2 regions of the Fictibacillus sp. NRS-1165 genome follow, and region 2 is predicted to be linked to the other one. Evidence: riboswitches for the same ligand, from Rfam matches in the RefSeq annotation. Region 2 holds a riboswitch; the other holds the start of a gene.
The links. A riboswitch is a leader RNA that binds a small molecule or an ion and turns the genes downstream of it on or off. The one in region 2 is predicted to bind S-adenosylmethionine.

Region 1 (6,846 bases), on a different contig from region 2:
CTTGGTGATGTTTGTACCCGTGCCTGCCGTTTTTGTGCAGTTAAGACGGGATTGCCGACAGAACTGGACCTTCAGGAGCCGGAACGCGTAGCGGAATCCGTTGAACAGATGGGATTAAAGCACGTGGTGATTACCGCTGTTGCCCGAGACGATTTAAAAGATGGAGGCGCCGCTGTTTTCGCGGAAACGGTTAGAGCGATTCGAAGACGCAATCCATTCTGTTCCATTGAAGTTCTGCCATCCGATATGATGGGAGTTCAGGAAAACCTTGCCGTACTAATGGATGCCAAACCAGACATCATGAACCATAATATTGAGACGGTAAGACGCTTGACTCCAAGAGTCAGAGCGCGCGCCACGTACGAGCGCACGCTTGAGTTCCTGCGCCGTGCAAAAGAAATGAACGAAAATATTCCTACAAAATCAAGCATCATGATCGGCCTTGGGGAAACTTGGGAAGAAATTATTGAAACGTTTGATGATCTTCGTGCGAACAACGTTGATATTGTGACTGTAGGGCAATACCTTCAGCCGACGAAAAAACATTTAAAAGTTCAAAAATATTACCATCCAGACGAATTTGCAGAGCTTCGCAAAATCGCGCTCAGCAAAGGATTTAAGCATTGTGAAGCAGGCCCGCTTGTCCGTTCTTCTTACCATGCAGATGAACAAGTGAACGCTGCCAACAAAGCCGTTCAGAGCAACTAATAAGAAAAAGCCGGAAATCCGGCTTTTTTTGTTTTGCGGAATATGTTTTATATTTATCTTTTCATGTTATTCATCTTGCTGTGCATTTCGCCTTTCATCTCTCCGTTCTGGTTTTCTCCATCGCTGACTTTGTACCCTTGCGGAGATTTTTTCATCTGTGCGATTAAGCGGTCGATAATTCCCTCAGCATTTTCTGTATCATAGTTGACGGAACGATACTGTTCGAGTTTGCCGATCATTCCTTTTTTATCGGAAACGTAAACATGATAATAGCGCGGAACAACGGAAAAAGCGGTTCTCTTTACGCTATCTGCCATCGCGATGCGATTTTTGCTGGTTGTTTCATAAGCCATAAGTACCTCTTCATCTGTAACAAGAACTGCCATGTCTTTAATGTTTGGAAGGCGCACGGCCATGTCAGTGATCATGTCAGCCAGCTTTTGGCGATCCATTTTTGGTATTTGATTGGAAGTAAGAGGTTTTCTGTTCTCTCCCTTGAATTCATGGCGTACAAAGCCGAAATCCCCATATCTTCTGTCGGTTCCCATGGTGTTATTTTCGTTTTTATAATTTTTGTAGCTGGTGTTCGAAAATTTATAGCCGCTTGTCGTTTCTTTTCTCGTGTCGTCATCCGAGCACGCAGCGGTAAACAGGGCAAAGGTTAAGATCATCAATGCAGTAAATCTTTTATTCATGTGATTCACCTCCTTATCCTTAGGTTGACCACAATAAAAAACTTTTTACAAAGAAATTGTTGGCTGTATTTTTAAGGGACATGGTAAAATATATAGGTGAGGTGAGTTCATGATTTGTATTGGTGAGCATTGCTACGAACTAATAGAAAATAATAAAGAGGCCTTTGACGAGGAACAGCTGAAGTCAAGGTACAGCGAAATTTTACATAAGTATGATTATCTTGTCGGCGATATTGGCTATGAACAGCTCAGGCTGCGTGGGTTTTTTGAAGATGGGCATGATAAAGCGACGTATGATACGAAGATCAGCACCCTTCCTGAATACATTTATGAGTATTGTAACTTCGGCTGCCCTTATTTTGTGCTGAAGAAAATAACCCCCTGATGATCGGGGGCTATCAGCCTGCCTTATTTAAAGTTTTGGTAAGGTTCTTCTGAATCTTCTCCTGGATCGTCATGCGTAGTATGAGCACCGGGATATTGGCGTTCCATTCCGGCATGAAGATTTTTATACTCATAATTAAAGGCACTGTAATACCGCTGATTTTCTTTCCAGGGAGTGGATTTGCCGAGCTTCGCATTGATCGGTGATCCGTAGGGCCCTTCAGGAAAGTCCTCAGGCAGGACATAGCGCCTTCCGGTTTCCACATTGGAGAAATCTGTATACGTTTCTTTATCCTTGTTATACAAAGTAACCATTCCCTTCAGGCAGGTGAAGGATAGAAGATACTCTATCCTTTTTTTAAACTGCCCAGGGTTCGGCTTTTTTTGTGTGGGTAATTTTTCCGCTCATTATAAGGTTTCGTAAAGGAACTCCCGAAGCTCCTGTGCGTCTTCCTCACTAAGCTGAAAAACATGCTCCAAGTAGCCCTCTTCCGCAAGGTCATCTTCTCCTATGATGGAAAAACGGCTTCCCTGCAGATCAAGTATCAGGCTTTTTCCGTAATGCCTTCCTGTTTTAACGATGGCGAGGTCAAATCGGGTATTCGTTCCCATAAAACTTACGAAACGCGTCTCAGATTTTTCCGTATCGTCATATAGAAAAAAGCGTTCTTCTGCCACATTCAGTCCTCCTTGCCGCAAGGGCTTTTCCCTTTTACTTTTTCATGATAGCAGACAACTCTTTAGAAGAAAATAGGCCGGTGCTTTCGTTGTTCCCTTTACTTTTTGTGATAAACTAAAAAGGACTATGCAAAATGACAAGGCAGGGTGAGACCTATGTATTTCGTTGACAGAAAAAAGATTGAACACCACTTGGAATATCTGGAATTTCTGCTTGAACAGGCAAAAAAACTGGCCGGGAAGGAAAGTGATGCTGAAAAACTGGCACTTGAGCGGGCAGCACATGTAATCATTGAAAGCATGATTGATGTAGGCAATTCGATGATTGACGGTTTTATTATGAGAGACCCAGGCAGTTATGAAGACATATTGGACATCCTTGAAGACGAAAAAGTCATCAGTGCAGAAAATGCTGAACGATTAAAAAAGGTGATAGCATTGCGAAAAATGCTTGTTCAGCAATTCGCGAGTGTCAGCCACAAAGAAATATCTGAAGTTCTTATAGAAAATGCAGGATCGATCGAAAGCTTTCCTTCAGATGTAAGGCGTTACATTGAACAAGAACTGGGACCTGTTTCTGCTTTCCTCCCCGACGATCAGCAGAACTAACAGAGCAATTGTATTTCTAAACATTTTTGTTTAGAATGTACTTTTGCTAGCAAATGCTGTAAGATAATGGTAAGGAAGGTGATGATTTATGGCTATGGCTAACAACACCTCTACCCGTTCAGAAATCATTCATATGCTTAAGCGCTATAGAAAGTTAACGGTTACTGAAATGGCCGGCCGTCTTGGCATTACAGAGATGGCTGTAAGGCGCCACTTAAATACATTAGAGAGAGACAGACTCGTTGAATCCACCCTGGTCCGCCAGGCAATGGGACGGCCGCTGAATGTGTATCAGCTTTCCGAAACTGCGGACGAACAATTTCCACGCAATTATTCCGGACTGACCGTTGAGTTTATGAGAGACATTCAGGAGATTGCCGGTGAAAAAGCTGTGCAGGAACTTTTTGTCCGCCGTGAAAACCGCTTAAATGAAAAGTATAAGAAACGGATGGAGAACAAAAGCTTCGAGCAAAAAGTGGCTGAACTAGCCGATATTCAAAATGAAGCCGGCTATATGGTCGAATGGGAAAAAACAGACAACGGCCAATATGAATTAAAAGAATTTAATTGCCCGATCGCAAAAGTGGCAAACGAATATCAGCATGCCTGTTCATGTGAGCTTTCTTTGTTCCAGAGAATGCTTGGTACAGACCATGTGGAACGCACTGAATGCCTTGCAAAAGGCGGCTCGTATTGCAAATATTTGATTTCCGAAGAGAAGAACGCTTAAAACCCTACTGGCTGATCGGCCAATAGGGTTTATTTTTTATTGGATTTTTAAAATTCATCCGCCCTTCATTCTGGCCTTCTGTTGTTGTTCTAAAGACTTCAGGAAGTTATGTGCACATCGGTTCCACCAGTAAGGCCTGAAACTGCCATAGAGCCTCCCTATTGAACGGAACTGAGTAGATACTCAAAAGTATACTGTCTCCGGCAGGATCGGCCGCTTTTGCCCAGCGCTGTGTGGTTTGGGCTGATTGGAATAAGACAAAAGCTTCGTTCGATAATAAAAGTGGCCATTTCGATAATAAAAAGATCAGGCGATCCTCTCTCTGCCTGATCCTTTTAGAGGAAAACGATACAAAAGGGCAGCAACTGAGGCTTTTCCGGCAAAATACGAATGATTTTGAGTTAATTTACATCGAGAGGGATATTTCCGCCTTAATTGGTTTGAAAAAGTGGCATATTTACTCGCAAAATAGCTCCACCACAGAATTTATGTTCAAATGTACGGATGTATGTCCAAAAATTGCGACTTTATGTACAGAAGATCGGAATTATGTTCAAAAACTGCCCATTTATGTTCAAAACGTTTATACACGATACCATCCGACAGGATTCGTTGCATTCATTTTTTTCAGGATAATCAAGCAAGCAGCCCTCACTCATCAGGCACCCAACTGGCGAGTCTGCCACTGCATAAACATCACCCAAAAAAACAGCGACCAATACTCTATCTAAATGACATATCATCATTTTTCGTTTCTCAGCTGTATTACCCTTCCGGTATGATTTTAAAAAGTTTTAGAAAAAGGTTGACTTGCATCTTAAAGTTCAGTATTATTCAAACTAACTTAATATTCAGATGTATCTTATCCAGAGAGGTGGAGGGACTGACCCGATGATACCCGGCAACCAGCAGAAATGCATGGTGCTAATTTCAGCAGAACACGCAAATGTTCTGAAAGATGAGAGCCGACGGTGAAAACTGCGACCTCTTCTTTTAGAAGAGGTCTTTTTTATGGCTAACATTTACTCAGATCCTTGCCGCTGTCTAACAACTACATTTTAAAAGGAGAGATTGAACATGAGTGAAGAAAGAGAATATGGTTTTGAGACGGTTTCATTGCACGAGGGACAAAAGGTAGATCCGACAACAGGTGCAAGGGCCGTTCCTATTTACCAGACAACGTCTTATCAATTCAATAGTACCGAGCACGCAGCCAACCTTTTTGGTTTAAAAGAGTTCGGGAACATCTACAGCCGAATCATGAACCCGACACAGGACGCGTTTGAACAGACGATTGCAAAGCTTGAAGGCGGCGTCGGTGCACTGGCGGTGTCATCCGGCCAGGCGGCGATTACCTATTCGATTTTAAATATAGCGGGAGCAGGGGACGAAATTGTAGCTTCCGGTTCTTTATATGGGGGAACATATAACCTGTTTGCCAACACACTGCCGAAGCTCGGCGTCAACTTTAAATTTGCTGAAGTAGATAACCTTCAGTCTTTCCGAGATGCTATTACTGAAAAGACAAAAGCCGTTTACATCGAGACGATCGGGAATCCGAAAATTGATGTGGCAGATATCTCAGCCATTGCAGAAATTGCGCATGAAGCAGGGGTTCCGCTTATCGTGGACAATACGTTTGCCACACCTTACCTTTGCCGTCCAATCGAGCATGGAGCCGACATCGTCGTTCACTCTGCTACCAAATTCATTGGCGGACATGGAACATCCATTGGCGGATTAATCATAGATTCCGGTAAGTTTGACTGGACGAACGGAAAATTTCCCGGACTTACGGAGCCGGATGAAAGCTATAATGGCGTCGTTTATACAGAAGCAGTCGGACCGCTTGCCTATATTATCAAAGCTCGTGTCCAATTGCTCAGGGATCTCGGATCTTGCGTTTCGCCGTTTAACTCGTTCCTCTTTATTCAAGGGCTTGAAACACTTGCGCTGCGTGTTGAACGTCACAGTGAAAATGCACTGAAGGTGGCAAAATACTTAAAAGAACACCCTGCTGTGGACTGGGTGAACTATCCGGGACTGGAAGACAATGAGTACCATGAGCTAGCGCAAAAGTACCTGCCTAAAGGATCTGGAGCGATTCTCACGTTTGGTGTAAAGGGCGGAGTAGAAGAAGGAAGAAAGCTCATTGAAAGTGTCAAGCTATTTTCTCACTTGGCAAACGTCGGGGATTCTAAGTCATTGATTATCCATCCGGCAAGCACTACACATCAGCAGCTCACCGAAGAAGAGCAGCGCAGAGCTGGAGTATCGCCTGAGATGGTACGGCTATCGATCGGCATTGAAACGATCGATGATATCATCTATGATCTGGAGCAGGCACTTGCGGTGATCAGTCCGGTTCCAAGCGGCCAGTAACGGGCTATGCAATCCATTCCCTTTCTACTATACCTAGGGACAAGTTTGTGCCTTTTAGGAAGGGATGATAGGAATGGCTGTAAGGAAGCTTGAGCATATAGGAATAATGGTTGAAAACGTGGAAGAATCGATTTCCTTTACTTGGATGTGATTAAACGAATGAACCACAGCAATCCGGCAAACGAGCTTGTATTCTTGAATCTGGAAGGGGAGATTCTGCTGGAGCTGGTGGCAGGCATGACAGACAGCTGGCTGAAGAAGGAAAAGTGAATCATGTGGCGTTTACTGTAGATGATCTCCCGAAAGAGATAATGGAGCTGAAGAAACAAAGTGTCCGGTTTGCCCAAGATCAGGTGACATCGTTGCCGGATGGTTCACAGTATATTTTCTTCTATGGTCCTGACCGTGAGAGAATTGAATATTTTCAGCCAGGAGCACCGGATTAAAAACCAGGAGGAACCCCCTCCTGGTTTTTATCTGGACCAAAAAGCAAAGTGAACAGAGAGACAAGCAATTTAAATTTTTGTTAGGATGGCCCCATTTTTGGTACACTAACCTGTGAATGAAAAAAGGAGTTTGTGGAATGAAAACTTATAAAGGTTATTTAATTGATCTGGATGGAACGATGTACAGAGGAAAGGAACGGATTGAAGAGGCGGT
Region 2 (6,846 bases):
TCTCTATGATGTCGGCACCTGCGTGTAAATATTGAAGATGAACATCGAGGATTACATCCGGACGGGTAAAGTTAAGGTTCTCGTTGCAGCCTTCCAGGTCTTCGCCGCCAAAATCTTCGGCAGTCAGATTAGCCTGCTGGAGAATGGTGCCCATCGCCCCGTCCATGATCAGTATTTTTTTCTTAAGCTGCTGTTGAAGGGTATGATTAGACATTCTGAATCCTCCTTGTTTGTTGGCGGTCAATTTCGTAGGCATATTGTGTCAGTTCAGCTGTCAGTTCGAATCTCATAAAAGGGGTGATCAAATAAATGCCGTTAAACAGCTCAGAAGCTGCATCAATCAGTGATTTTGAGATCTGAAGCCCTTCCCTTGCTGCAGATACCGGATCATCTTTAAACGTTGCCATGCGTTCACGTATCTGATCCGTCAGTTTGATGCCCGGCACCTCATAATGCAGAAAGTCGGCATTGCGGCTGGACGTGAGAGGCATGATGCCAACGTAGAACGGAACCGGCAAACCTTTGACGGCATCGTGGAACTCCAGCAGTTTCTCTTCAGAGTAGACCGGCTGGCTGATAAAGTAATCCGCCCCGCTTTCTATTTTCTTCTCAGCCCGCTGAACCGCACGTTCAAGTGACTTTACATTCGGGTTAAAGGCAGCCCCAACTGTGAATTGTGTTTTCTGCCCCAAATCTTTTCCGGAAAGAGAGACACCTTCGTTGAACTGTTTGATCATTTTAATCAGTTCGATGGAAGTAACGTCATAGACACTGGAGGCTCCAGGGAAATCGCCGACCTTTGCCGGATCACCCGTAATCGCCAGGATATCGTGCAGACCGAGTGTATGAAGCCCCATTAAATGGGATTGAAGGCCGATGATATTCCGGTCCCGGCAAGCGAGATGGACGATGGGCTGGACGCCTGTCTGAGCTTTCGCCAATGAAGAAAGGGAAGTATTGCAGATCCTTGGAGATGCCAAAGAGTTGTCTGCAAGTGTAATCGCATCTGCACCGGCTTCTTTTAATGCCTTCGCGCCTTCAAAGAAAAGGGAAGTATCGAGCTTTCGGGGAGGGTCGAGCTCCACGATCACTGATCGCCTCTCCTTTAAAATGCCAGGCAGGGAAATCTCAGGCTTTTGTCCTGCCTCACGAACGGCAACTGGCTCCGGCCTCTTTTTAACTACTTTTTCAGTAATCGGCTGCAGTCCATGCAGTTCTTTGGAGAATGCTTCAATATGAGCTGGCGTCGTACCACAGCAGCCTCCGAGCAGGCGGATACCCTGTTCTCTGAACAGTAAAGCACTGTTTTTAAAATACTCGGCGTCTCCTTCATACTGAAACTTTCCATCGACATAAGAAGGAAGACTGGCATTTGGATATGCGGAAAGGAAGGCGTGCTTCGGAATCTCCACTTCTTCGAGCGTCTTGATCATATGAAAAGGGCCAAGGCGGCAGTTGAGCCCAACGACATCTGCTCCTAAGTCTTCAAGGCGTCTAATCGCAGTGTTGATAGGCGTCCTGTCGTTTAACACTCCGACTTCCTGCAGGGAAATCTGTGAGATGATCGGGACACTGGTCTGGCTTCGTGTAATTTCGAGTACGGTTTCGAGTTCCTCCAGATCGTAAAAGGTCTCCAATAGCAGGCCGTCTACACCTTCCAACAGCAGACAGTAGAGCTGTTCCCGGAAGCTTCTCTTAATTTCTTCAATTGAAAGCGAGCTTGGACCGGTTCCACGGATTCCTCCGATTGTCCCCAGAACATACTCTCCATTCGCAGCTGCTTTTTTTGCAAGTTTCACAGCGGCACTGTTCAGATCTTTCACTTGCTCCTCCAAACCATATCTTTGCAGTTTAATATAGTTGGCGCTGTAAGTATTGGTCTGTATCACATGTGCACCAGCCTGAATGTAGGCCTGATGGATGGACTGAATCTGTTCAGGATGGGTCAGGTTCAGCTGTTCGAAACAGCAGTCCGTCCCATATGAGTATAGAAGCGTTCCCATGGCTCCATCAGCAATTAATATTTTGTCTTCCAGATCTTTTAATAATCCCATAACACGGTCCTCCTGTTGGTTCGGTATCTTCCAGCGGCCCAATAAAAATAAAAAAAGCCTTCTTAAAGAAGAAGACTTTGAAAATTTCGAGGTCATTCTTCTTATCTTTCAAGTTCATATCGAACTTGTTGGACTTAGCACCTTTTCAGCTTTTGAGCTGAAGGTTGCTGAGGTGTCAACGGGCCATTCCCTTAACCTCTCTGGATAAGAAACCAAATTACTATAAAATTAGTTCTCTATACCTTACAATAATTGTTGGAAGATTTCAATAGCTTTTTCAAATCGTAATATGGAGATGTTGACCGGGAACATCCCTTTTTCACCTTTAAGGGACATTTATCATACACTACACCAACACTTTTAAAGGTGGGGATCACAATGCCGTGCATGGTTAATATTTATTATTTAAAGATAAACAGTCTGGCGAGCAACAGTTCACTGAATCTGGGATCAACCTTTCATAACAGCCACACAGCCAACACAAAATCCAATGGGGACAACAGTTCAGTAGGGGATCATTCACCGGCTGAAGCCATGATGAAGAACATGGTATACGATCCTGACATCAATGATCAAAACGAATACGGAAATGCGGATACAGCATTCAACAATCAGCCGGGATAAAGTTGAGAAAAAGAAGGGAGGTCTCTGCATGCCCTATCTGTTCAATATATTTAATATTAAAACAAACGGTGTGACCATGAACGGTAACATAGATATCGGCCCTACCGTCCATAACAGCCATACAGCCAACACAAAGTCAGTTGGTTCTACGGTTTCTCTTGGAGATTTTTCTCCTTCCACCGGATTCATGGTGAACAGCAACCTCGATCCGGATATCAGCGATCAGGGCCAGGTAGCGAACCCGTCAGCTCCAGTCGTTGCCCAGCCGTAAATCATGTCCGCCTGTTTTTAGGTAAACGAGTTGGTCTGTCCAATCACCTTTTTGTTCAAGCCATACACTGTAGGTAAAGAGCGAAAAGGATGGAACAGAATTGCGTTATTCTTTTAAAATCGGAAAGATCATCATAAACGGTATGACTCAAAACGGTAACCTCGATATCGGAACAACCATCCAGAACAGCCATACAGCCAACACCAAATCGGTTGGAGCGGTTGTGGCGTTCGGTGACTGCTCAGATGCCTGTGCGTATATGATCAATATCAATGAAGATAACGACGAGAATGATATGAGCCAAAGCGAAGAACAGGACGATCAGAAGAAATAAAGAAGGAGCGCTAAGTAGGTGCGCTCCTTTTTCTTGCTGTCCGGGAAGGAGTTTTTTGCCCGGAAAAAGAAGGCTAGTAGTGGGAGGTTCGAACAGAATACGCGCCAATCTCTGCAAAATACAAATATATAATGCCCGGAAAGAAAGGAGCACGGAATGAAGTTAAATGAACTGAATAGCAGGGTAAATGGTATTATAGAAGCTCACAATGGAGATTATGCCTACAGGATCGAAACGAAAGAGGGGCATATTGAGTATAGGGATGATGATATTTTTCCTGCGGCAAGCCTCATTAAGATACCGATCTTAATGGAGTCTTCCCGCCTGGCAGAACAAAAGCTCATTGATCTCTCTTCCAAAATTTCATTACATCAAGAAGGAAAAGCTGGAGGAGCCGGGGTTCTGCATCTCTTATCCCGTGAGGCAACCGTCACTTTGGCAGACGTTCTCATGTTGATGATTACGGTTTCTGACAATATGGCAGCCAACATCATGATTGAAAGAACGGGTATGGACAGAATTAATGCGCTGCTGGCTGAAATGGGCTGCAGCAAGACAGTGCTCGGTCGCAGGCTCATGGATTTTGAAGCGGTAAAGCAAGGAAAGAACAACTTTACTTCCGCAAGAGATGTCATTCTTCTGCTGAAGGAGATCGGACGCGGAAGGATGCTTAAGGAAGAGAGCAGGAAAGCCATTCTGCAGATCCTTCAAAATCAGCAGTTTCGGTATAAGCTGCCTGCTTACATGGATGAAGAAACGATCATGATAGCGAACAAGACGGGAGAACTGGAAGGAGTTGAGCACGATGCTGGCATCTTCACTTTAAAAGAAACGAAGATATATGCAGCAGTGCTTACCAATAACCTTCCTGACGAAGCGGAGGGGAGACAAGCTCTGTCGCTTATTGGGAAGGCGGTGAATGACTATATGCTGAGTTATCAAAAGAATTAGAAAAAATTGTTTTTGGCTTCTTCGACAAAAAATGATAAAATTATGAATACTTAATGAAAACGCATACATATTACATCAGAGGTGAAAAGATGATTACAAATCAAAATGATCAAGGGCTCAAGCGAGGCATGAAAGCAAGGCATCTATTTATGATCTCCTTGGGCGGTGTCATCGGAACCGGATTCTTTCTCGGTTCGGGGATGACCATTCATGATGCTGGTCCGATAGGCGCAGTGATTTCTTATCTCGTCGGGGGCTTTATCATGTACCTGACGATGCTCTGTCTTGGGGAACTTTCGGTTGCCATGCCTGTATCGGGTTCTTTCCAAACGTACACGACTAAATTTATCGGGCCGGGAACAGGATTTGCTATTGGCTGGCTCTATTGGCTCGGCTGGGCAGTTACCGTAGCTCTTGAATTTTTCTCAGCTTCCGCTTTGATGCAGAGATGGTTTCCCCATTCAGAACTTTGGATGTGGAGCTTAATTTTTGCAGGAGTCTTATTTGCATTGAACGCACTCTCTGCAAAAGCATTCGGAGAAGCAGAATTTTGGTTTGCGAGTGTTAAGGTTCTCGCCATTATTTTATTTATTATTGTTGGCGGAGCGGCGATTTTTGGCCTGATCGATATAAAAGGCGCCAGCTCAGCTCCAGGCTTCACAAATTTTGTTTCAGCCGGCTGGTTTCCGAATGGATTCAGCGCGCTGTTTGTCACCATGATTGCGGTTAACTTCTCTTTCCAGGGAACAGAGCTGATTGGTATTGCATCTGGAGAAAGTGAAAATCCTGAAAAAACCATTCCACGCTCCATTCGTCAAACGGTTTGGAGAACACTTTTCTTTTTCGTTCTTGCGATCGGTGTGCTTGCGGCTTTAATGCCGATGGCTAAAGCAGGAAAAGTGGAAAGCCCGTTTGTCGTCGTCTTTGACAGCATCGGGATCCCGTATGCTGCGGATATCATGAACTTTGTTATCTTAACAGCGCTGTTATCAGTTGCTAACTCTGGTTTGTATGCGGCAACTCGTATGCTGTACTCACTTTCGAAAGAAGGAATGGCAAGTCCGGCTCTTGGAAGGGTGAACAAACGCGGGATTCCGATGAACGCGTTGTATATCACGATAGGCGTCGCCTTGCTTTCTTTATTGTCCGCATTTAAGGCCGAAAAAACGGTGTTTGAATGGCTTCTGTCATTGGCAGGCCTCGGTGCACAAGTGGGCTGGATTGCCATTACCGCGTCACAGTTCGCGTTTAGAAGAAAGTTCATTCGTGACGGAGGAAAGGTTGAGGATTTGAAGTTTAAAGTGCCATTGTTTCCTATTCTTCCGCTTTTCGCTACTACGCTGAACCTTGGTGTATTGATCAGTATGGCCTTTGATCCTGAACAGCGCCTTGCCCTTTATCTGGGTGTTCCCTTCTTTATCGGCTGCTATCTTTATTATTACCTGGTCATTAAGAAAAGAGAGAAAACAGGCGCTCTGCAGCGTAAAGCGATATAAGCAATAACAGCATCTCGATTAAGGGGTGCTGTTTTTTTGTTCCTAATTTCCAATTATTGTTTTTTGGTTGACAGGATGCAGCAACTCTATTACTATTGGATATTGTACAACAGTACTTCAACGCATAAAAGCGTTTAAGTATTTAAGTGAAGAAAGAGCATTGCATCTGGGAGAGGTCATCATGAACAGTAAAATCAAATTGCCAGGAGTCATCCTGTTATTCTTATTAATTGTAGCAACAATGTTTACAAGCCTTGTTGTTCTAAAGGTAGAACCCCATATTCCGTTGTTCTTTTGTGTCATACTAACTGGTATTTTTGCCGTGCTTTGGGGAGCGGACTGGAAAGTCATAGAGAAAGGGCTCATATCAGGAGTCATAAGCGGCATTCAGCCATTGCTTCTTTTGATTATGATCAGTTTTGTCATCGCAAGCTGGATGATGAGCGGAGCGGTTCCAACCCTTTTATTTTATGGGATGGACTATATTAGGCCCGAATGGTTTGCTCTAAGCGCTTTATTCATTACCATATTGGTTTCAACGTTTACTGGCAGCAGTTTTACGACCGCCAGTACGGTGGGGGTAGCTCTCATGGGAATTGCTCATGTGATGAACATGGATCCTGGCTTAGCAGCAGGAGCCATCGTTTGTGGGGCGTGTTTTGGAGACAAGATGTCACCGCTGTCTGATTCCACTAATCTTGCTTCGGGCACGGTAGGTGTCAATTTATTTGAACACATCCGCCATATGATGTGGACCACTGTCCCCGCTCTGATCATTACCGCAGTCATCTTTTTCTTTGCTGGCCATCAGCCCCCGGGAACATCGATTGTACAGCTGGCTGAAATGAAAAAAACGTTGGGTGAACACTTTACCATTACACCGTTCACACTTATTTCACCGTTAATCGTAATGGTAATGGCGTTCCGAAAGTTGCCGATCATTCCAACGCTGCTTACAGGAGTATTTACCGCTGTCCTCACGACACTCATCCTGAATCCGGACTTTACGATCTCTCATATGATCAATGCGCTGGAAAATGGATTGAATATGAAGACAGGGAACGAAGCGGTGGATGCGATTGTAAACAAGGGCGGTCTTATCCCGATGATGTGGTC

Region 1: another riboswitch for S-adenosylmethionine. It lies ahead of ABHN01_RS14290 (homocysteine synthase); the one in region 2 lies ahead of ABHN01_RS17645 (bifunctional homocysteine S-methyltransferase/methylenetetrahydrofolate reductase).

What each region holds. Positions count from the first base shown of each region.
Region 1 is NZ_JBDPNU010000029.1:11,688-18,533, forward strand. Features, by position in the region: gene lipA (lipoyl synthase) at 1-708, shown strand, start outside; gene ABHN01_RS14260 (YhcN/YlaJ family sporulation lipoprotein) at 762-1,403, opposite strand; gene ABHN01_RS14265 (YutD family protein) at 1,513-1,788, shown strand; gene ABHN01_RS14270 (hypothetical protein) at 1,812-2,102, opposite strand; gene ABHN01_RS14275 (DUF3055 domain-containing protein) at 2,196-2,465, opposite strand; gene ABHN01_RS14280 (DUF86 domain-containing protein) at 2,622-3,074, shown strand; gene ABHN01_RS14285 (helix-turn-helix transcriptional regulator) at 3,163-3,804, shown strand; SAM riboswitch class I at 4,664-4,769, shown strand; gene ABHN01_RS14290 (homocysteine synthase) at 4,882-6,186, shown strand; gene ABHN01_RS14295 (VOC family protein) at 6,453-6,632, shown strand; gene ABHN01_RS14300 (TIGR01457 family HAD-type hydrolase) at 6,770-6,846, shown strand, end outside.
Region 2 is NZ_JBDPNU010000040.1:14,602-21,447, reverse strand. Features, by position in the region: gene metH (methionine synthase) at 1-214, opposite strand, end outside; gene ABHN01_RS17645 (bifunctional homocysteine S-methyltransferase/methylenetetrahydrofolate reductase) at 207-2,054, opposite strand; SAM riboswitch class I at 2,153-2,265, opposite strand; gene ABHN01_RS17640 (spore germination protein) at 2,433-2,678, shown strand; gene ABHN01_RS17635 (spore germination protein) at 2,707-2,949, shown strand; gene ABHN01_RS17630 (spore germination protein) at 3,050-3,283, shown strand; gene ABHN01_RS17625 (serine hydrolase) at 3,440-4,234, shown strand; gene ABHN01_RS17620 (amino acid permease) at 4,324-5,730, shown strand; gene nhaC (Na+/H+ antiporter NhaC) at 5,912-6,846, shown strand, end outside.